4 regions of the Mesorhizobium sp. UC74_2 genome follow, and region 3 is predicted to be linked to each of the others. Evidence: predicted binding sites of a transcription regulator. Region 3 holds the regulator's gene; each other region holds the start of a gene.
What was found. The regulator LexA, encoded in region 3, represses DNA repair genes until DNA is damaged. The targets are predictions, from matches to a motif close to TGTTCNNNNTGTGTTCNG.

Region 1 (4,969 bases), 910 kb from region 3:
ACCACGACGAGAAGCGGTTGCGTGTCTATCAGGAAATCCGCCATGTCGACGGCTGGCTTGCAGCAACGTCTGAATCGCTTTCGCTGCATGTCGACATGGCCGGACCGAAGGTGGCCCCCTTCCCGGCGGATGTGCTGGCCAAGGTCGAAGCGATGCGCGAAGCCCATGCCGGTCTGCCCATGCCGGAACGTGCTGGCCGTTCGATCGGCATCCGCCGCAAGACCGGCTGAGGGCAAGACCGTTAACCTTAATCAATTCTGAACGGGGACAACCCCTTTGCCGTCGTTGAGCGAATCGACGGCGCGCCGGAGAAGGCTATCCAGGGTGAACTTGAAAGCCTTGGAGACGGGACGGAGAAAATCTGGCCCAAGCGCGCGCATGAAAATCGATATCGAGGCTCTCTCGGAAAAACTGGCCGCCGACCCGCGCATCAGCGACTACGACTTCTGGCGTTCGCTGAAGAATCTCAACAACGAGATCTTCCAGATCGCAAACTCCAACGAGCCGATCCCCTTCGACATGCTGCGCTGGCGCGCCATCATCAAGCAGGCGCGGTCCAAGCGAGGCTCTGCCTGAGGCCAACCGGACTCCGGTCAGGGGATCGGCGAAACAGTCAACTGCCCGAATGTCCCGCGCCTCGCGACGCGTGACCGCTCAGGCGAGCGCCAGCGTCGACAGAAGCGCGAGCAGGAATGAGGCCGCGACCATGGCCGCATAGGCGCGTGGCAGGTCGAAAAGGATCATGTGGCCGGCGATCCAGGCGGTTCCTGCCGCGCCCAGCGCATAAAGGAAGCCGTTGCGGTGGCCATAGACCAGATTAGCCGCCATCAAGCCGCCGATGATGAGCGCACCGAAAACCACGATCACGGCAATGGCTGCCTTGTCGAAATTGTCGTCCACCGTGGTCGGGGGTTTGGAGTCGAACGGTTCTTGCATAGCCTCGCCTTGAATGGTTGGCGCGGACAGACTTAACCGACCGCACCAAAGGAGCAAAGACTAAACTCGTCCGCCGCGACGATAACAAGGCGCTACTGTGGATTTCAGGAAACGCTTGCCGAAAATATTCGTGCAGCGGCAAACACTGAAGCCGGTGCCTGATCAATCGTCTGCGACGATCTCCATGAAGCGGATGCGGTTGCCGAACGGATCGGTCACCTCGACCTCCAGCCGATCGTCCACCTTCTCCAGCCCCGGCTTCATGTAGCGATAGTTCTTTGCCGCCAACTCACGCTGGAATGCCTCGGCGCCGGCCATGTAGACGACCATGTTGCCGCCTGGACTGGCATCGCCCGAATGCTCGGACAGATGCAGCCTGAGGCCTGCGCGCGATACCTGGGTGTAGAGCGGGAAATTATCGCCGTAGCGATGCTCCCAATCGACGGCGAAGCCAAGGAAGCCGAGATAGAACTCATGCGCCTTGGCGACGTCGAAGATGCGCACGATGGGCACCGCCTGCTCGAAAACGATGTCACCGCCCGCCTTGCCCGCCGTTTCCCTGCCCTCGTTCCGCTGGATCCGGGCCGAAAGGATGTTCCAGGTCTCGACGCCGAACTGGCGAGCGACGATCTCCAGCGCCTCGGAATGGGGAATTTCGATGTTCTTGGCGGCAAGCGCCTCGCGCATGGCCTTTGCCATCGCCTTGGCGTCCAGGAATGTACGCATGGTCTGCGATCCTTCTCGTCGGGACGAAGAGCTTCACCGGGGCCCGCATTGCCAGTGCCTTCGTCCCGGGGACAAGGACCAGACTGGATCGTGACGACGCATTCGCCATACCTGTTCGAGGCGCGGACAGCCGGCTGCGTCGAGCCGTTGCTGGACGCTATCCATGTCGCATCGGGCCGTCAACAGCGGTCAAAGCTGTCGAATCCGGGAACAGTGTGTGAACATTGCTGGCCTTTCTCGCCCGAATCACTACATTCGGAAACGAAATGGCCGGCGATCATGACATGCCCTTCTTCGACGAGGACGACGCTCCGCGTTTCGACGCCGCGCGTGCATCTTCCTCGCAGGCGGCCCCGTCCGGTATTGCGGCTCGCGCCATGGCGGCACGCCAGGGGCACAACAACCCGCCTGAATATCTGAAGGGTCTCAATCCTGAACAACGGCAGGCGGTGGAAACCACCGAAGGTCCGGTGCTCGTTCTGGCCGGCGCAGGCACCGGCAAGACGCGTGTGCTCACCACCCGCATCGCCCATATCCTGGCCACCGGGCGCGCCTTCCCCAGCCAGATCCTCGCCGTCACCTTCACCAACAAGGCCGCCCGCGAGATGAAGCATCGCATAGGCGTGCTCGTCGGCGAGGCGATCGAGGGCATGCCGTGGCTGGGCACTTTCCACTCCATCGGCGTCAAGCTGCTGCGCCGGCATGCCGAACTCGCCGGCTTGCGGTCGGATTTCACCATCCTTGATACGGACGACGTCACGCGCCTGATCAAGCAGTTGATCCAGGCCGAAGGTCTGGACGACAAGCGCTGGGCGCCGCGCACCTTCGCGCAGATGGTCGACACCTGGAAGAACAAGGGTCTCGCACCCGACGAGATTCCGGAAGGCGACGCACGCGCCTTCGCCAATGGCCGCGGCCGCGAACTCTACCGTGCCTATCAGGAACGGCTGACAACGCTGAACGCCTGCGACTTCGGCGACCTGCTGCTGCATCCGATCCGCATCTTCCGCAAGCATCACGACGTGCTGGCGGAATACCATCGCAAATTCAAATACATACTGGTCGACGAATACCAGGACACCAACACGGCGCAGTATATGTGGCTGCGGCTCCTGGCCCAGCGGCCGAAGCAGTCCAGTACCATGCAAACGGCCGAAGGCCGAGCGCGAGACTGGGCGACCGAGCCGTCGCAAGATCTTCGCGGAGCGTCCGCGCCGTCAGGCGCGGAACAGCGCGGGAGCGAAAACAAGGTCAATATCTGCTGCGTCGGCGACGACGACCAGTCGATCTATGGCTGGCGCGGCGCGGAGGTGGACAACATCCTGCGCTTCGAGAAAGACTTTCCGGGCGCTACCGTCATCCGCCTGGAGCGCAACTATCGCTCCACCGCCCATATCCTGGGCGCGGCTGCCCATCTCATTGCCCACAATGAAGGCCGCCTCGGCAAGACGCTGTTCACCGACCGACCCGATCCGGAAGATCCCAGGGTCAATGTGCACGCCGCCTGGGATTCGGACGAGGAAGCGCGTGCCGTCGGCGAAGCCATCGAGGCCTATCAGCGTGGTCGCCACAAGCTGAACGACATGGCGATCCTCGTGCGCGCCTCCTTCCAGATGCGCTCCTTCGAAGACCGCTTCATCGAGATCGGGCTCAATTACCGGGTTATCGGCGGTCCGCGTTTCTACGAGCGCCAGGAAATCCGCGACGCCATGGCCTTCATGCGCGTCGTCGCGAATTCCGGCGACGACCTCGCCTTCGAGCGCATCGTCAACGTGCCGAAACGCGGCCTGGGTGATGCCACCATCCGCCAGATCCACGATACGGCCCGCGCGCTCGGCGTGCCGATGCTGGAGGCTTCCGCCCGGCTTGCCGAAAGCGATGAGCTGAAGCCCAAGCCTCGGGCGGCGTTGCGGGAAGTCGCCGCCAACTTCGCGCGCTGGCAGAGCCTGATCGATTCCACACCGCACACCGAACTCGCCGAGATGATCCTCGAGGAGAGCGGCTACACCGACATGTGGAAGAACGACCGCTCCGCGGAAGCGCCGGGGCGGCTTGAAAACCTCAAGGAGCTCATCCGCTCCATGGAGGAATATGAATCGCTGCGCGCCTTCCTCGAACATGTCGCGCTGGTGATGGACGCCGAGCAGAACGAGGGTCTCGACGCGGTTTCCATCATGACGCTGCATTCTGCCAAGGGCCTGGAGTTCGAAACCGTGTTCCTGCCTGGCTGGGAGGAAGGCCTGTTCCCGCATCAGCGTGCACTCGACGAAGGCGGCCGCTCCGGCCTGGAGGAAGAGCGTCGCCTGGCCTATGTCGGCGTCACCCGCGCCAAGAAGAACCTGCACATCTGGTTCGTCTCCAACCGCCGCATCCATGGGCTGTGGCAATCGACCATTCCCTCGCGTTTCCTCGACGAATTGCCGGAAGCGCATGTCGAGGTGCAGGAAGGCAACGGCTCCAGCTACGGCGGTTATGGCAATCCTTATGGCGGTGGTTCCTTCGCTTCAGGCCGCGGCGGCTTCTCGGCCGGTCGCCAGAACCCGTACGGAGCCTCGCGCTTCGACAGTATCGGCTCGCCTTCGGGTGGCCGCGCGGCGCGCGGCGATCAGGGCGGCTCTTTCTCCAACAGCTACGCCACGCCAGGCTGGCAGCGAGCGCAGCAGAACCGCACCGAGGCGACCGACCGCAACTGGGGTACCCGCAGCGGCCACCAGGTCGAGCGCATCGGTTATGGCGAAGTCGATTCCGGCTATGGCGCCGGCCGCACTTCGGTGAAGGGCCGCACCATCGAAGGCGAACTGGTGGCGAAGTCGGTTGCCGACGCTCCTTCAGCCTTCAAGGTAGGCGACCGTGTGTTCCATCAGAAATTCGGCAACGGCAACATCGCGGCCATCGACGGCAACAAGCTGACCATCGATTTCGACCGCGCCGGGCAAAAGAAAGTGCTGGATGGGTTCGTGAAGGCGGTGTGACCGAACCGGCACCCGCCCAATCGGTCCGTCATTCTACCCGATGAGTTCCGTTCGTCGAAACAGCCGCACCGGCTTCATCGCAGCGCGGCGTATGACACCTTTCGCCTCCAGATCGAGCTGGACGGCCTTCAACCACCAACCCGCCTTGGCCCCGCCAGGCCATAGATCCTCGGGAAGATGCGGCAGCAGCGCATCCTTGGCTTGCCACCGTCAAACCGGGCGGGTCGTTGGGCAGGACGGCAAGCAATGCCTCGCGCATCGCCGTGTATTTGGTGCGGTCCACCTTCTGCCTGTGATGCGGCGAGACGACGTTTTCGATCTCTATCCTGTCGGCA
Region 2 (4,969 bases), 260 kb from region 3:
GTCGCCGTCTTGCCCATCATGATCGAGGCCGAGCAGTATTTTTCCGCCGACAGCTGAACCGCCCGCTTGACCTTGTCGTGTGACAGTCCCTTGCCTTTGACGATGAAGTGCATGTGAATGCGCGTGAACACCTTCGGATCGGTCGCTGCACGATCGGAATCGAGTTCCACGACACAATCCTCGACCTGCTCGCGCCCCTTTTCGAGGATGTGCACAACGTCGATGGCCGAACAGCCGCCCGTACCGATCAAAAGCAGTTCCATGGGGCTCGGGCCGGGTGTCTTGCCGTCATCGCCATGCGTCGTGCCCAGAACCAGCTTGTGGCCACTGCCGGACTCGCCCACGAATGTGCGACCCTCGACCCATTTGATCCGCGCCTTCATCCCTGCTTCCCTGTCTCTTCGTGTCGGTCCTATGGCATCTCGGCCAGCAATGCCTTGACGACATTGGCTGAATTCGTTGACGCCAGTGCCATGAAAGTCGCCATCTGATTGGCGCCTTCTCCACCGCCAGCGAGGTCCGACAGGCTGCGTACCGCTAGGAACGGAACGTGGTTGCTGTAGGTCACATGTGCGACCGCGGCACTTTCCATGTCGAGCACCTTGGCATCGAAGGTCTTGTGCACATAGTCACGAAATTCGGCATTGTCGACGAAAGCCTGGCCGGAAACACCATTGCCGCCGACGATGATCTTCGGCGGGCTGGCAAGGCATTTGTTCTCGGGTGCACAGGCCTGCAGCTCCAGCCTGGCAGCGACCTTGCGGGCAGCGTCGAGCAAGGCCGGATCGGACGGGAACCAGAATTTCGTCTCTTCGGCGGTATCGCCCCGCCTGGTAACCGTCACAGAGCGCGGCACGATCATGCCGTAGCCCGCAAACTGATCCTTCGGGATGAATGGCGGAATTTCGTAACCGTCGCCGACCTTGCGGGCGAAAACCGCTTCCAGATATTCGCCCCACTGATCGGCGACGACGACATCGCCGATGCTGAGGGCCGGGTCGACGCCGCCGGCAATGCCGGAAAACACCACGGATGTCACGACAAACCGGTCGAGCGCCACCTGCATGGTCATGGCCGCATTGACCATGCTGACGCCACTCAGGAACAGCACGACATCCTTGCCGGCCAGCTTGCCGGTGATGAACTGGCGGCCGTTGATCTCGTGTTCGGTTCGATCCGACAGATCGGCCTGCAGCCCCATCCATTCAGGTGGGAAGGCCGACACGACCGCGATGCGCGGCTTGTCATCGAGCCGCTCCGCAGCCGAAACGGCAGCGGACAACATGGTGAAGAACAGCAGGCCGATCGCAATCAGGCGCGCGAATGCACTCATGCCGTAGCTCATCGCCGGATCACCAGGTCAGGTCTGTGGGCTGGGGAATTCCGCCCATCAGCAATCAGAACGGGATTTCATCGTCCAGTTCGCGCGAACCGCCACCGCCGCCACTGCGATTGCCGTTTCCACCGCCAAAGCCGCCACCAGCCGAGCCGCGGCCGCCACCGCCACCGAAGTCGCTCGGGCCGGACTGGCCAAAGCTGTCGCGGTTGCCACCGGAATAACCGACCTGGCCACCTTCGCCCTGCCCGCCACGCGCGTCGAGCATCTGCAATTCGCCCCGGAATTTCTGCAGCACGACTTCGGTCGTATAACGCTCCTGGCCGCTCTGGTCCTGCCATTTACGGGTCTGCAATTGACCCTCGACATAAACCTTCATGCCCTTCTTCAGATACTGCTCGGCCACCTTGGCGAGCTGGTCATTGAAGATGACGACGTTGTGCCACTCGGTCTTTTCCTTGCGTTCGCCCGAGTTCTTGTCGCGCCAGCTTTCCGAGGTGGCGATACGGATGTTGACGACCGGCTCACCCGAGTTCAGCCGGCGGATTTCGGGATCCGCACCCAGATTTCCCACCAGAATGACCTTGTTGACGCTGCCAGCCATCACACTTCTCCGCGCTCGTCCGAAACCAGAATTCTCGCCGCACCATATAGGCTGAGGAACCTGCCCGCCTCCACGGACATGCCTTTCCCACAACGTTTTTTGTTCTATTTCTGTTCTAGTTCCCGCACTGGCTATTTGTCAAGGAATGTCAGCAAAAGTGCCGGCCTGGCTTCATTTCAGGTCCTCGCCCCGAGAAGGCTCTTGCCAAACCAATAAGTATCCACTTATGTTTTGGTATGATCGAATCCGAAATCTTCAAGGCCCTGGCCGACCCGACACGGCGCGCGCTGTTTGAACGGCTGGTCGACGACGAGATGACCGTCTCTGAACTGCGCGCCGGCACGCCGGTGTCCCAACCGGCGGTCTCCCAGCATCTTGCCGTGCTGCGCGGCGCCGGGCTGGTGAGCGAGCGCCGTGTCGGCCGCAATGCCTTTTACCGAGCCGCCCCGGAAGGATTATCGCCGCTGCTCACCTGGATCGAACGCTACCGCACCTTCTGGCCTGATCGCATCGAAAGGCTGAAGACCGTGTTGAAGGAGATGGATCAATGACCTCGCCCAGCCGCGATGACATCGTTGTTGAATGCGATCTGCCGGAAGCGCCCGAAAAAGTTTGGCGCGCACTCACCGAGCCGGAAATCGTCGCGGCCTGGTTGCTGCCGAACGACATCAGGAGCGAAACCGGGCAGCGATTTTCGCTCGGCGCCGAGGGCCGCATCGCCTGCACGGTGCTTGAGGCGGAACCTGGCCGCCTGCTGCGCTATTCCTGGCGCGAAACAGGCGGATCCGGTGCGGGAGAGGGCTTTGACAGTGTCGTCACCTTCGAACTGACACATGCCGCCGACGGCGGCACGCATTTGCGTGTCGTGCATGACGGCTTTGTCTCAACGGCCGCCTGCAACATGTCCGGAGCGGGCTGCAGCGTCGCCGTCGATGCGCCCAAGCCCACCAGAATTTTCACTGCGGCCAACACGCCGCAATGGCGCATGGCCGCCTGAACGGAAGGAACCAACACATGTCCGGTATCGCCAATCTTGTGCCGATGGTGATCGAGCAGTCGAGCCGCGGCGAACGCGCTTTCGACATCTTCTCCCGGCTGCTGCGTGAACGCATCATCTTCGTCAACGGCCAGATAGAGGACAACATGGCCGCCATCATCTGCGCGCAATTGCTGTCGCTGGAGGCGGACAATCCGGACAAGGAGGTGTCGCTCTACATCAACTCACCCGGCGGCGTGGTCAGTTCCGGCTTCGCCATCTACGACACGATGCGTTACATCTCCTGCCCGGTGTCGACAGTCTGCATGGGCTTTGCGGCTTCGATGGGTTCGTTCCTGCTGATGGCTGGAGACCCGGGCAGGCGCATCGCGCTCCCCAACAGCAAGATCGTGCTGCATCAACCGCTGGGCGGCTTCCAGGGCCAGGCCTCGGACATCCAGCGGCACGCCGAGGACATCCTGAAAACCAAGCGGCAGATGATTGACCTCTATGCCCAGCACTGCGGGCGCACGGTCGAGGACGTCGAGAACACGCTCGACCGAGACCACTTCATGAACGCGGAGGAAGCCAGGGCATGGGGCCTGGTCGACCATGTCTACGACACGCGCAAACGGGCGGCCTAGGACAGCCAGATCGTCGTCCATCCAATCCGATGGATCGACGGGCACTGGTCGTCACGGGTCAAGACGCCTATGTTAGCACCATGACCATCGCCCGCCTCTCGCCATCATCGTGTCTGGCTGCCCTTGCAGTTGCCCTTTTTTCGACAGCGACAGGATTTGCCGGGGAAGCCGGCAAGCAGGCTGCAAAGCCCCTGCCCGGCGTCAATGGCGGCTACAGCATCGTCAAACCAGCCACGCCGCAACCGGAGCCGGACGATTATGATCCAGCCTCCGGCCGCCAGTTCAAGGTTGGCGACACGGACGTCCGCATTTCCGGCTCGGTGATCGTGGATGTCGGTGCGGGCAACCTTCCTGCCCCACGCCGGTAGTCTACGCAAAATCCGGCGATCCGTGCCTCCGACAGCCGTGTTGTCGGCGCGACCTGCAGCAAATCGCGGATATCGCCGAGCGCGTATCACCTCAAAAGAACAGCCCCGCCGCTGCGCCTTGGCATGCGGACGGGGCTTTTTAGGGCTTTACCCAGTTTTTCCGGGAGCGTTTTACCGGCTTTGGGTTTCGGGTGCTTCGCGGCTCACGGCCGACGACCCGACTAGTGGTCTCTGATTGTAAGGGGATCGGCAGGTCACGGTTTGCGCGGGAAAAGCTCCGCCTTTCCTGACACCTATGCCCGCCGTGGCTCCAACGACAGATGGAGCCTGAAGGGACTGTCCGGTGGGGTCATGCCTCGCTCCTGTTGCTGGTTGCTCTTGCCGTCTGCCCGAACTCTCACTCGTTTTGGTCTGCGGCGCCTCGCAGACCGCCTTCCGGCTCGAGGATCGCCACTGGGCGATCGGTTCAGGCGACGGCTAACCTTGCGCCTTCACTTCCGCAGCGTCAACCGGCGGCCGGGCCATTACGGAAATTGTGATCGGAACGGTCCGGAACGTCACGTTCTGCTGACATCGCATTGTCAGGAGCACGTTCGGCCTTTGTTCTTTTTTGCTTGCCCGCTCGCGCGAAAGGCGGTTAAACGCTCAAAGTAGCCGGAGAGTCTCGATCTCGCGGTGAAAATACCCATATGAGCGGGCGGCGGCTGGGTTCGCCAATCCGAAACATTGCAAGCTGAGGCGGCGGAGCGGCATGGCCGACCATAAGTACATTTCCATTCGCGGCGCGCGCGAACACAATCTGAAGAACGTCGACCTGGATCTGCCGCGTGACAGTCTCGTGGTGATGACCGGCTTGTCCGGTTCAGGCAAATCGTCTCTCGCCTTCGATACCATTTATGCCGAAGGGCAGCGCCGCTACGTCGAAAGCCTTTCGGCCTATGCCCGCCAGTTCCTGGAGATGATGCAGAAGCCGGACGTCGACCAGATCGATGGTCTGTCGCCCGCCATCTCGATCGAGCAGAAGACGACGTCGCGCAACCC
Region 3 (4,969 bases):
GGGTCGAACTCGACGGCGACGCATTGAGGGCTACCCCGTTTGGCGTGCAGGATTCCTCGATGCTCCGGACTCTCTCGGAGGCCAATGGCTTGATCATTCGAGCGCCGCACGCTGCGGCAGCAGAAGCCGGCTCCATCTGCAACGTATTGATGCTGCGCTGACTCCAGGGGGCCCTGGCTGTCTTCCGTCAGCCAGGGCTCGATCATCGGATCAATTCAGGACTTCGACGATTTCGTGGGTTTCCGGATCCACGAGAACTGTCCTGTTGTCGATGACAGTGTAGCGGTACCGTGTGTCGGGAACTTCATGGAGCGTCACCGTTTCGGGTACCCTCGAGCCCAGATTGAGCTCCAAGCCCAGAACGTTGATTGAGGCCACCGGATTCTTGTGGACGTATTCGCGGATGACGGTCTTTTGCTCCGGTTGGATCACGATCGCATTTGGCCGTGCTTCGGGGACCACCAAGGTCCGCGTTTCTGGAACCACCACGGTGTCCTGTGCATAGGTGGCGCCAATGCCTGCGAGCATTGCGCAAAGGGCATACATAGGAAGAAGCGTTTTCATCGTTCTCTCCTTTCAAGCAAGATTGCCCAAAGGAAGAATGTCGCTGGCAGATACACGTTCCGAAATAAATTAAGGTCTTCTTGCGGCGACTTTGTGCGAACGAGACCAGAGGATGCGGTCTCTGAGACAATACCGGGAGCCGACAACGTCACTTTGTTCGGGCTGCTCAGACTCCTGTCCGCCGCTGGCTCCCGGATATTTTCGGCTCACCTGAAGCGATGGGTGCGCCTGTTTTCGATGCTGTCAGCGGCAGTGGTACAACTGGATATCCAGTGCTGCCCCGGGCAGTTCATCTGACGATCACTTCACTGCGCGCTTCGGCAAGACAAGGTCATCGACCGTGTAGGTGTGGAATTCGCTTCTCGATACGGTGTCGAGCTTCCGGAATTTCTCCAGGAATACAGGATCGGAGAAAAACTCGCTGACATTGCCGGCACCGTGGATTGCTTCGACATTGACGACGGTTTCGCCGTCGGTGCTCTTGGCGAGCGTACTCCAGAGAAAACCTTCCTTGCGCTCTGCCACGTAGTGCACGACATCCTGGATGACAGCAAACGCCTCCTCCTGCTTTCCTGGATGGGCGTGAATGACGTTCACGACAAAAGTCGTTGACTGAGGAGATGCAGAAAAGGCTGCGGTAGGCTTGTCCATGAGTGTCTCCATCTGACGATTGCGGCGATCTTGCCGCGGCAACCTCTGGATATTCAGGACAGATGAGCAGATAAATGCCCATTCTCTCCCATCAATAACGAAGAAAATTCCGCAATTGGACAAGCTTGGACCACTCGGTATCTTCGTACAGGTTGCGGAAGCCGGTAGCTTTATCGGTGCCGCGCGCCGGCTCGGCCTCACAGCCTCGGCCGTCGGCAAGGCGATTGCGCGGCTCGAAAACGAAATGGGCGCCCGTCTCTTTCACCGCTCGACACGGAGTATGGCTCTGACAGAGGAAGGCAGTTTCTTTCTCGAAACCTGCCGGCGCATTCAATCGGAATACGAACAAGCGCAGATCCAGCTTTCGAGATCGCAGGCGAGCCCTCGAGGACAGCTTCGCGTCTCTCTCCCGCTCGCGGGCATGCTGTTGATGCCCACTATATCGGCCTTCATGGAACAATATCCGGATATCAATCTCGACCTTGATTTTACAGACCGGCTGGTCGACGTCATCGAAGAGGGCTTTGACGCGGTGATCCGCACCGGAGACATCCGGGACACGCGCCTGATAAGCCGCAAACTCGGTACTTTTCGGCACAAACTCGTCGCGGCACCGAAATATCTCGCCGAACATGGCACGCCCAGAGTGCCGGAGGACCTGCTCAAGCACCGCTGTCTCCACCATCGTTATGCGAATTCGGGGCGGCTCGAGCCCTGGCCCCTCGTGCGCAGCGGTTGTGACCTGAAACTCGATCTTCCCGTGACCACCGTTGCCAGCACGCTGGAGCCGCTGATCTACCTCGCCGAACGGTCCTTCGGTATCACCTGTCTGCCGCCGTTCGCCGTGTCTGCAGAATTGGCCGAAGGCAAGTTGGTACCGCTGCTGACGGATTATCTCGGCGAAACGGGTACGTTTCGAATATTGTGGCCGACAAATCGCCATCTCTCGCCCAAAGTACGGGTTTTCGTGGACTACATGGCTGAGAATCTATTTGCCGAGTAAGGGTAGGGCAGCATCCTTCGGCCGGCTCTGCGACGGGAGATATGGCAACAGAGAACGGCCTGGCTTCTTGCTAGGCTGAACAAAGCGTCAACAAATTCATTAAACTTTAAATGGTTGCGGAACACAAATGGAACAGATAGTGTTTGTTCCGGGTTTGTTTTTCTGATTCCGGTTCCGTTCCACGGAGGGTGGCGATGCTGACACGCAAGCAACATGAGCTCTTGCTCTTCATCCATGAGCGGCTGAAGGAAAGCGGAATCCCCCCTTCTTTCGACGAAATGAAAGAGGCGCTGGACCTGGCCTCCAAGTCAGGAATCCACAGGCTAATAACTGCTCTGGAGGAACGTGGCTTCATCCGCCGATTGCCGAACCGGGCTCGCGCGCTGGAAGTGCTGCGGTTGCCGGATTCGATTGCTCCCGGCCTTAACGCAGCCAGGAAATTTTCTCCGGCGGTCATCCAGGGCAGCCTGGGGCGTTCTGTACCCAAGGAGCCGCAACGCCTGCAGGCGCCTAGCAATGACGACGACGTCGCAGCTTCCGTTTCCATCCCCGTGATGGGACGCATCGCTGCCGGTGTACCGATCGACGCGATCCAGCACCGCACCCATTCGATTTCCGTACCGCCGGACATGATTTCGGGAGGCGAGCACTACGCCCTGGAAGTCAAAGGCGACTCCATGATCGAAGCCGGCATTTTCGATGGCGATACGGTCATCATCCGCAATGCCAATTCGGCCAATCCCGGCGAGATCGTCGTGGCATTGGTCGATGAGGAAGAGGCGACGCTCAAGCGTTTCCGTCGCAAGGGTGCCTCGATTGCGTTGGAAGCAGCCAATCCTGCCTATGAAACACGAATCTTTGGACCGGATCGGGTCAAGGTACAGGGTAAACTGGTCGGATTGATCCGTCGCTATTAGACCGGACACCCTACAAATTTAGCCGACTACAGATTGCCGGAAACAGACTTTCCGGGAAATTGTGTGTCTGAATGGGCGGGGTGGTTTGAGTTCGACGGTTTGGGCTTGGATTTAGGCGTTTTTTCAAGACGAGGCGGCAATCCCCTCGCCTCGCGCGTAAATTCCCGCTGGACATGCCAGGGTCGATCTTTGGCATCGATCGCGAACGAGATATTAGCCGGCTTATCTGGCGAGGAATCGAAGCGCACCGCAGCACTGCCGACGCGGGCCAGATCCTGCTTGGTGACGACCACCACAGTCGGATCGTTGCAGGGGTCTGGTGCGGTCGCATCGTCGATCACAATGAGTGCCGCGACTCCGCAAGCCGATCTGGCTGCATCGATGCGAGCGGTCGTCACCACGACAGCACCCGATGGATGGCGAGCGAAGCACAGCTGGCGTGTGCACAGGAATGGCGTGCCAAGCGGCATGTCGAGTGCATTTTCTACAGTCAGTTCGACGTCACTCGAAACATCTTCTGGCAAGACCGTCGTCTCTACGTTGAGCGCCCGGCGCCAGTTGTCGAGCGTGAAGGGATTGGGTCGTGCCCGGCTGACAGCGAGTTTGTCATCGCCGACTGGCAGGGCAACGAGCCGTGCGTCCTCCGAGATCAACACATCGGGCGTTTCTACATTGCCCATCGCTGTCAGACCGGCCAGCACAAATGGCAATGCCAGCAAACGTAGCCATGTCGTCGCCATCGCACCGATGGCAAGCGCCACGGCAATGAAGAGCACCGATTGCGTCGAGACAAGGCCAACCCCGTCAACCGGGGAGCGCTGCGAAATCCAGTCCGCGATCACCATCATCACCGTCAGTCCCTTGCCCATCGCATAGAGAAACGGTCCATCGGCGCCAAACGGCATGGCAATCGCGCTGAGAACGGCAGCCAGCATGACAAACGAAACCACTGGCATCACCGCCAGGTTGGCGAACAAACTCAGGGGTGAGACCCGCTGGAAATGCCAGACCGCGAACAGCGCCGTGGCAAGGCCGGCGATGATCGAGGTTGCTGCCATGCCAGCAACCGCAATCAGCGACTTGTGCGCGAGAAAGCCGGTGAACGAGCGTGCCAGCGGTGCCGGGGTAGGCATGACTTCACGCCGTTGCGCCCAAGCCGCATACGCGCCGATCAAGGCGGCAGTCGCGGCGAACGACATCTGGAAAGACGGACCGACCACTTCATGCGGCGCGGTCAGGATCACGATCATCGCCGAGATTGCCAGGTTGCGCATCGACAGCGCCGCTCGGTCGAACAGTACCGCAATCAGCATCACCGACAGCATGATGAAACTACGCTCCGCCGCGACCACCACCCCGGAGATCGCGAGATATGCGGAAATCGAACAAATGGCTGCGAACGCAGCATATTTCTTGACCGGCCGGCGCGCTGAGAAATCCGGAAACAACGCGAAAGCGCCGCGCAGCAGTAACATCACGGTTCCTGCGACGAGTGCCATGTGCAGGCCGGATATCGAGATGATGTGATAGATACCCGTCCTTCGCATGGCTTCGTTGACGGAGTCCGGAATGCCGGCGCGCACCCCGACAATCAGTGCCGCGGCGATCTCGCCCTCAGGCCCACCAATCGAAGCGCGAATGCGATCCGCGATCGTTTCGCGTGCGGTCTCGACGGCCACCGACAGCCGAGTGGGCAGCGATGCAGGTACCTTCTCCAGGGATTCAAGCTTCGGCTTGCCCATGAAGAACCCAGTCGCGCCGATCCCGTCGAAATAGCTTTCGAAAGAAAAATCATAGCCGCCGGGCCGCACCGGACCGGCTGGCGGCATCAGCC
Region 4 (4,969 bases), 2.5 Mb from region 3:
GTCCGCCTTCGCCATTGGCGCGTCCCTTGAAGCGGTCACGGGAAAAACGCTCGCGGTTGTTGCCCTGATCGGCACCTTCGCGATCGGAGCGCTGGCGGTTGTTTTCGCCTGCCGCCTGCGCGTTGCGGCCGCCACGGTGATGACGGTTGTCGCGGCGATGATCGAAGCGCGCCTGCCGCCACAGCAGGATCGGCTTCGGCTCTTCCGTGTCCGCCTTGGCCGCTTCGCCGGCTGCGGCACTGCTTTCGCTGGCGACAGCTTCGGCCTGCGGCTCGACTTCGACCACGCCCTGCTCGGTCGCCCCGGCTTCATCGGAAGCATCGGCTGTTGCGACAACTTCCTCAGTCTCTTCAGCAACCTCAGCCACTTCAACGGGATCGACCGCCTCGGCATTCTCTGCGCCGTCTTCGATGCCATCGGCCTCGGCAGTGTCTACGGAGACGGCCTCTACTTCCGACGTTTCAGTGGCCGGCTCGGAAACCGGCTCGGCATCGGCTGCGGCAGGCTCCTCGGCGGCAGCCGCCTCGACGGTCTGCGCAGCTACCTTTGCGGCGGCATCGGCCGCGGCCTTCGCTTCCGCGGCGTCGCGGGCCGCCTGGTCAAGTTGTTCGAGCTTGGCCTTGACGTCCACCGCAGGCTTCGGCTCGGCACGGTAGCCGAGACCCTTCAGGATCTCCTCCATGTCGTCGGCCGTTGCGCCGAGGATCGACATCATCGGCGGCGTCACCATGAAAGCCTGGCCGTCATAGGCACCGTCCGGACGAACGCCAAGACCCGGCTTCCAGTTGGTCGCCGGACGGATGAGGTCGGCCAGTCGCTCGAGAATGTCGACGCGCACCGCTCGACGGCCGAGGTTGCGATAGCCGGCCAGACGGTAGAATGTCTTGTCGTAGGTCGGATCGATCACGATAGAGGTGCGACCGGAAGCCAGCGCGTGGACCACGTCGCCGAAGCCCGGCTTATCCTTGCCGTCGTTCTTCAGCGCCCACAACAGCGTCACGAGGCCCGCTGGCGCCGGCTTGATCAGCGATGGCACGAAAACATGATAAGCGCCGAAACGCACGCCGAGGCGTCGCAGCGCCGCACGACCTTCCTGATCGAGCGTGCGCATCTCTTCGGCGATATCGCGCCGGTTGATAAGACCGAAATGCTCGACGAGCTGGAAGGCGATGCCGCGAGCGATCCCGGTCAGCTGCTCGGCATTCTTCATGTCCACCAGCGGCTTCAACAGCAGCTCGACCTGGAAATTGACAAAACGATCGGCGCGCGCCGCGACCTTGTCACGCGCCGGACCGGTCAGTTGCTCGTCGGCAAGCAGCACCAGTCGCGGCTTCAACGCGTCTTCGCCGGCAACCAGCGTACCGATCGGCGCGCCGATCCAGCGCAGCACGCCATCGGAACCCAAGGCGATGTCGTTGTTACCGGACGCCGCGAAGCGTTCCGCGCGGGCTTCGAACTCGGAGGCAAGTGCCTTCTGTGCGGCTGAACGCACAGCCTTGGCATCTTCGCCGCCGGCGCCCTGGTCGGCCGTGAAGCGGAACCCTTGCAGTTCGCCGACATGATGGCCCTCGACGAGGACGGTTCCGGTTGGGCTGATTTCGGCTTCGGGCATGGTATTTTCTCTAAGGCGCCGCATGAGGACGGAAGTCCTGCGATCAACGAAGCGTTTCGTCAACCGCTCATGCAACGCGTCCGACAATCTGTCTTCGATTTCCCGTGTCTTTTCTTGCCAGTGTGTCGGATCGGCAAGCCAACCTGGACGATTGGATACAAAAGTCCACGTGCGAATCTGGGCGATGCGATGCGAAAGCGTGTCGATGTCACCCTCCGTGGTGTCGGCACGACGCACCTGTTCAGCCATGTAGCTTTCGTCGACATGGCCGCGCCTGGCAAGGTCCATATAGATGGAAGCAATGAGGTCAGCGTGCTGTGCGGGAGCGATCTTGCGGTAATCCGGCAAGACACAGGCTTCCCACAGCAGGGCCACACGCTCGCGGTTGGTGGCAAGCGCACGGATTTCGCCGTCCTTCGACAGGAAATCCAGAGCCTGCGCATCGACGGCCGGCAGGGCGCGGGTCAGCCCTTGAACCGGCGCGTTGGTCTCGATCGAACGCTTCAGCGCATCGAGGTTGGAAAAATCGAAGGTCGGCGTGCGCCATTGCAGCACTTTCACCGGCTCGAAATCATGACTTTCGATCTTCTGGACGAGGTCTTCGTCGAGCGGGTCGACCTGGCCGGTGACGCCAAACGTGCCGTCGCGCAGGTGCCGGCCGGCACGGCCGGCGATCTGGCCGAGCTCTGCCGCGGTCAGGTTTCGGTATTGATAGCCGTCGAACTTCCTGTTCTGGGCAAAGGCGACGTGGTCGACGTCAAGGTTCAACCCCATGCCGATGGCGTCGGTCGCAACCAGATAATCGACATCGCCGGACTGATAGAGCGCCACCTGTGCATTGCGGGTGCGAGGCGACAATGCGCCGAGCACGACTGCCGCACCACCCTGCTGGCGGCGGATCAACTCGGCGATCCCATAGACCTCATCGGCCGAAAAGGCGACGATGGCCGAACGGCGCGGCAGACGGGTCAGCTTCTTGGAGCCGGCATAGGCAAGATGCGACAGGCGCGGCCTGGTCACCACCGATACGCCGCGGAGCAATTTCTGCAGGATGCCGTGCATGGTGGCGGCACCCAGCAGCAATGTCTCCTGCCTGCCGCGCAGATTGAGGATACGATCGGTGAAGATGTGACCGCGTTCGAGATCTCCGGCCAATTGCACTTCGTCGATGGCAACGAATGCGGCGTCGGTCTCGCGCGGCAACGCTTCGACAGTATGAACCGAATATCGCGCCCCGGCGGGCTGGATCTTTTCCTCGCCCGTTACCAGCGCTACCTTGTTGGCGCCGACCTTCTCGCACAGCCGGGCGTAGACTTCGCGGGCCAGCAGGCGAAGCGGCAGGCCGATGACACCGCTCTCATGTGCAACCATTCTCTCGATCGCGAGATGCGTCTTGCCCGTGTTGGTCGGGCCGAGCACAGCCGTGACGTCACGGCCTGAAAGGATCAGCGGTTCGGTAGGTTTGGGATGGATATTCATCGGCCCGGAAAGAAGACCTTTTCCCGTCATCGGCGCCGGCTTGCCCGGCGACAGCGCACACATAGGCATTCAGGCGCCGGAGCGAAAGCAGAATGTTCATGGAAGCGTCGCACCCGTTCACCCGATCCTGCCTTTTGCACCGCGGAATTAACGTACGGAACGAGTCTGGAACGAATCAGCGACGAATCGCTGACTCTTCGCGATTCACGGTTCGTTCACGGCTAGATATGGATCTCGGCTCACTGAGTCGCACCACATGCTGAATCGGCTAATCGACCAAACCATCCGCTTTTCACAACTGCCGTTAACTTTTGCCGGCAAGAGGCAGCCACGCGAGTGCCGGCTAACGAGCCGACCAGTTCAAGCCGCTGAAATAACAGCATTTTCTTAATGGCCATTAACCACATCTGACACTTAACCGTCCATTTTCATTAACAATTCGACCAAAGCCGGAACGAATCGGCGACGAATCGGCGATCGCAGAAGTTTCCTGTTTTGTTCACCCCAACATCTGGTGTTGTGCACAGCTTGTCCACCAATGATTCACAGGCTTCCGACGCATTTGTTCGCCATGCGACGGACCAACATTAATGTTTGCGTGCCGGAACGGCACAATCAGCCGAGGGCATCGGCGAGCCTTCCCCACGGTCGAGACGGCCTCTTTTTTCACCGCCGGGGTGACGCGTGTCCGCTTCAAACCGGGATCGGTGGTCCATTTACAGAAGCGCAAACACCTCCATACGGTGGGCCGCCAGCAGCCGGAACAGCCCCTATGGAATCCCAGAACTCGTATCGGACCTTGATGTCGATCCCGGGCCTGCCGCCGCTCATCCTCGCGGCAACGCTGTCACGCCTGGCGGCACGCATGTTCGGCCTCACCCTTGTTCTGTTCGTCCTGGCGCGTTTTTCCTCACCGGCCCTGGCCGGTTGGCTGACTTTTGCCGCGATTGCTCCAGGCCTCCTCGTCAGTCCCGTCGCCGGTGCATTGCTCGACCGCGTCGGTCCGACAACGGCGGTCCGAATCGACCTGATCGCCAGCGCCGCCTTCATCGCCGCGGTCAGCATTGCCGGCTGGGCGGGCTGGGCGAGCCCGCTGGTTCTGTTCGTCCTGGTGGTGCTGTTCTCGCTGGCCGGTCCTCTGGGTGCATCCGGCACGCGGACGCTTCTGCCAAGGCTCGTGCCTGCCCATGCGCTCGATCGGGTCAATGCGCTCGACACCGCGGTCTATGCCATCTCCGATGTCGCGGGGCCGGCACTGGCCGGCCTGACCGTAGCCCTGCTTGGGCCGGAGGCTGCGCTGTCGATCATCGCCTTTGCCTATGCCGGCGCCGCTGTCTGCCTGTCTTATGTTCAACGGTTGCCGGGGCTGGCATCACGCCATGCCTCCCTGCTACGCCAGACGATCGAGGGCATTGAGATGGTGGCACGGCAGCCTACCCTGCGCGGCCTCGCTGTCTCCTACTCGTTCTATCAGGTCACCTGGGGAGTGCTCGTCGTGGTGGTGCCGGTGTTCGTGGCCGAGCGTTACGGCGTGACGGAAAGCAGTTCGGTGACCGGCGCGCTGTGGGCTGCCATGGGCATTGCCGGCGGTATCGGAGCGCTTCTGGCGGGTCATCTGCGCACGACGGGGCGCGAGCGCCATGTCATGGCGGTCGGCATGGTTGTCACGGCCCTGGCTGCCTGGCCGGTCGCGGCGGAGTTCGGGCTGGGTGGGCTGGCCATCGGCCTGATGATTGCCGGCATGGTATCGGGCCCGATCGATGTTGCGCTGCTGACCTTGCGCCAGCGCCGCACAGACCCGCACCAGCTCGGCCGCGTCATGTCGATTTCCATGAGCCTGAACCTGGCCGGCTTCCCGCTCGGATCCGCCATCGCAGG

Region 1: the regulator LexA is predicted to act here: its motif matches at 1,869-1,886, upstream of ACFJIU_RS05915 (ATP-dependent helicase).
Region 2: the regulator LexA is predicted to act here: its motif matches at 2,041-2,058, upstream of ssb (single-stranded DNA-binding protein).
Region 4: the regulator LexA is predicted to act here: its motif matches at 3,247-3,264, upstream of ACFJIU_RS29065 (helicase-related protein).

The regions. Positions count from the first base shown of each region.
Region 1 covers NZ_CP170562.1:1,256,378-1,261,346, reverse strand. Annotated here, with positions in the region: gene ACFJIU_RS05935 (thioesterase family protein) at 1-230, shown strand, start outside; gene ACFJIU_RS05930 (hypothetical protein) at 379-576, shown strand; gene ACFJIU_RS05925 (hypothetical protein) at 655-936, opposite strand; gene ACFJIU_RS05920 (glyoxalase superfamily protein) at 1,099-1,662, opposite strand; gene ACFJIU_RS05915 (ATP-dependent helicase) at 1,929-4,634, shown strand; partial or broken gene ACFJIU_RS05910 (DUF6958 family protein) at 4,668-4,969, opposite strand, start outside.
Region 2 covers NZ_CP170562.1:1,908,211-1,913,179, reverse strand. Annotated here, with positions in the region: gene ACFJIU_RS09205 (OsmC family protein) at 1-383, opposite strand, end outside; gene ACFJIU_RS09200 (5'-methylthioadenosine/S-adenosylhomocysteine nucleosidase) at 413-1,333, opposite strand; gene ssb (single-stranded DNA-binding protein) at 1,398-1,940, opposite strand; gene ACFJIU_RS09190 (ArsR/SmtB family transcription factor) at 2,177-2,491, shown strand; gene ACFJIU_RS09185 (SRPBCC domain-containing protein) at 2,488-2,937, shown strand; gene ACFJIU_RS09180 (ATP-dependent Clp protease proteolytic subunit) at 2,955-3,560, shown strand; gene ACFJIU_RS09175 (hypothetical protein) at 3,641-3,928, shown strand; gene uvrA (excinuclease ABC subunit UvrA) at 4,680-4,969, shown strand, end outside.
Region 3 covers NZ_CP170562.1:2,163,382-2,168,350, reverse strand. Annotated here, with positions in the region: gene glp (gephyrin-like molybdotransferase Glp) at 1-161, shown strand, start outside; gene ACFJIU_RS10550 (DUF1236 domain-containing protein) at 211-564, opposite strand; gene ACFJIU_RS10545 (antibiotic biosynthesis monooxygenase) at 865-1,215, opposite strand; gene ACFJIU_RS10540 (LysR family transcriptional regulator) at 1,331-2,218, shown strand; gene lexA (transcriptional repressor LexA) at 2,413-3,135, shown strand; gene ACFJIU_RS10530 (ComEC/Rec2 family competence protein) at 3,162-4,969, opposite strand, start outside.
Region 4 covers NZ_CP170562.1:5,953,010-5,957,978, reverse strand. Annotated here, with positions in the region: gene ACFJIU_RS29065 (helicase-related protein) at 1-3,091, opposite strand, end outside; gene ACFJIU_RS29060 (MFS transporter) at 3,864-4,969, shown strand, end outside.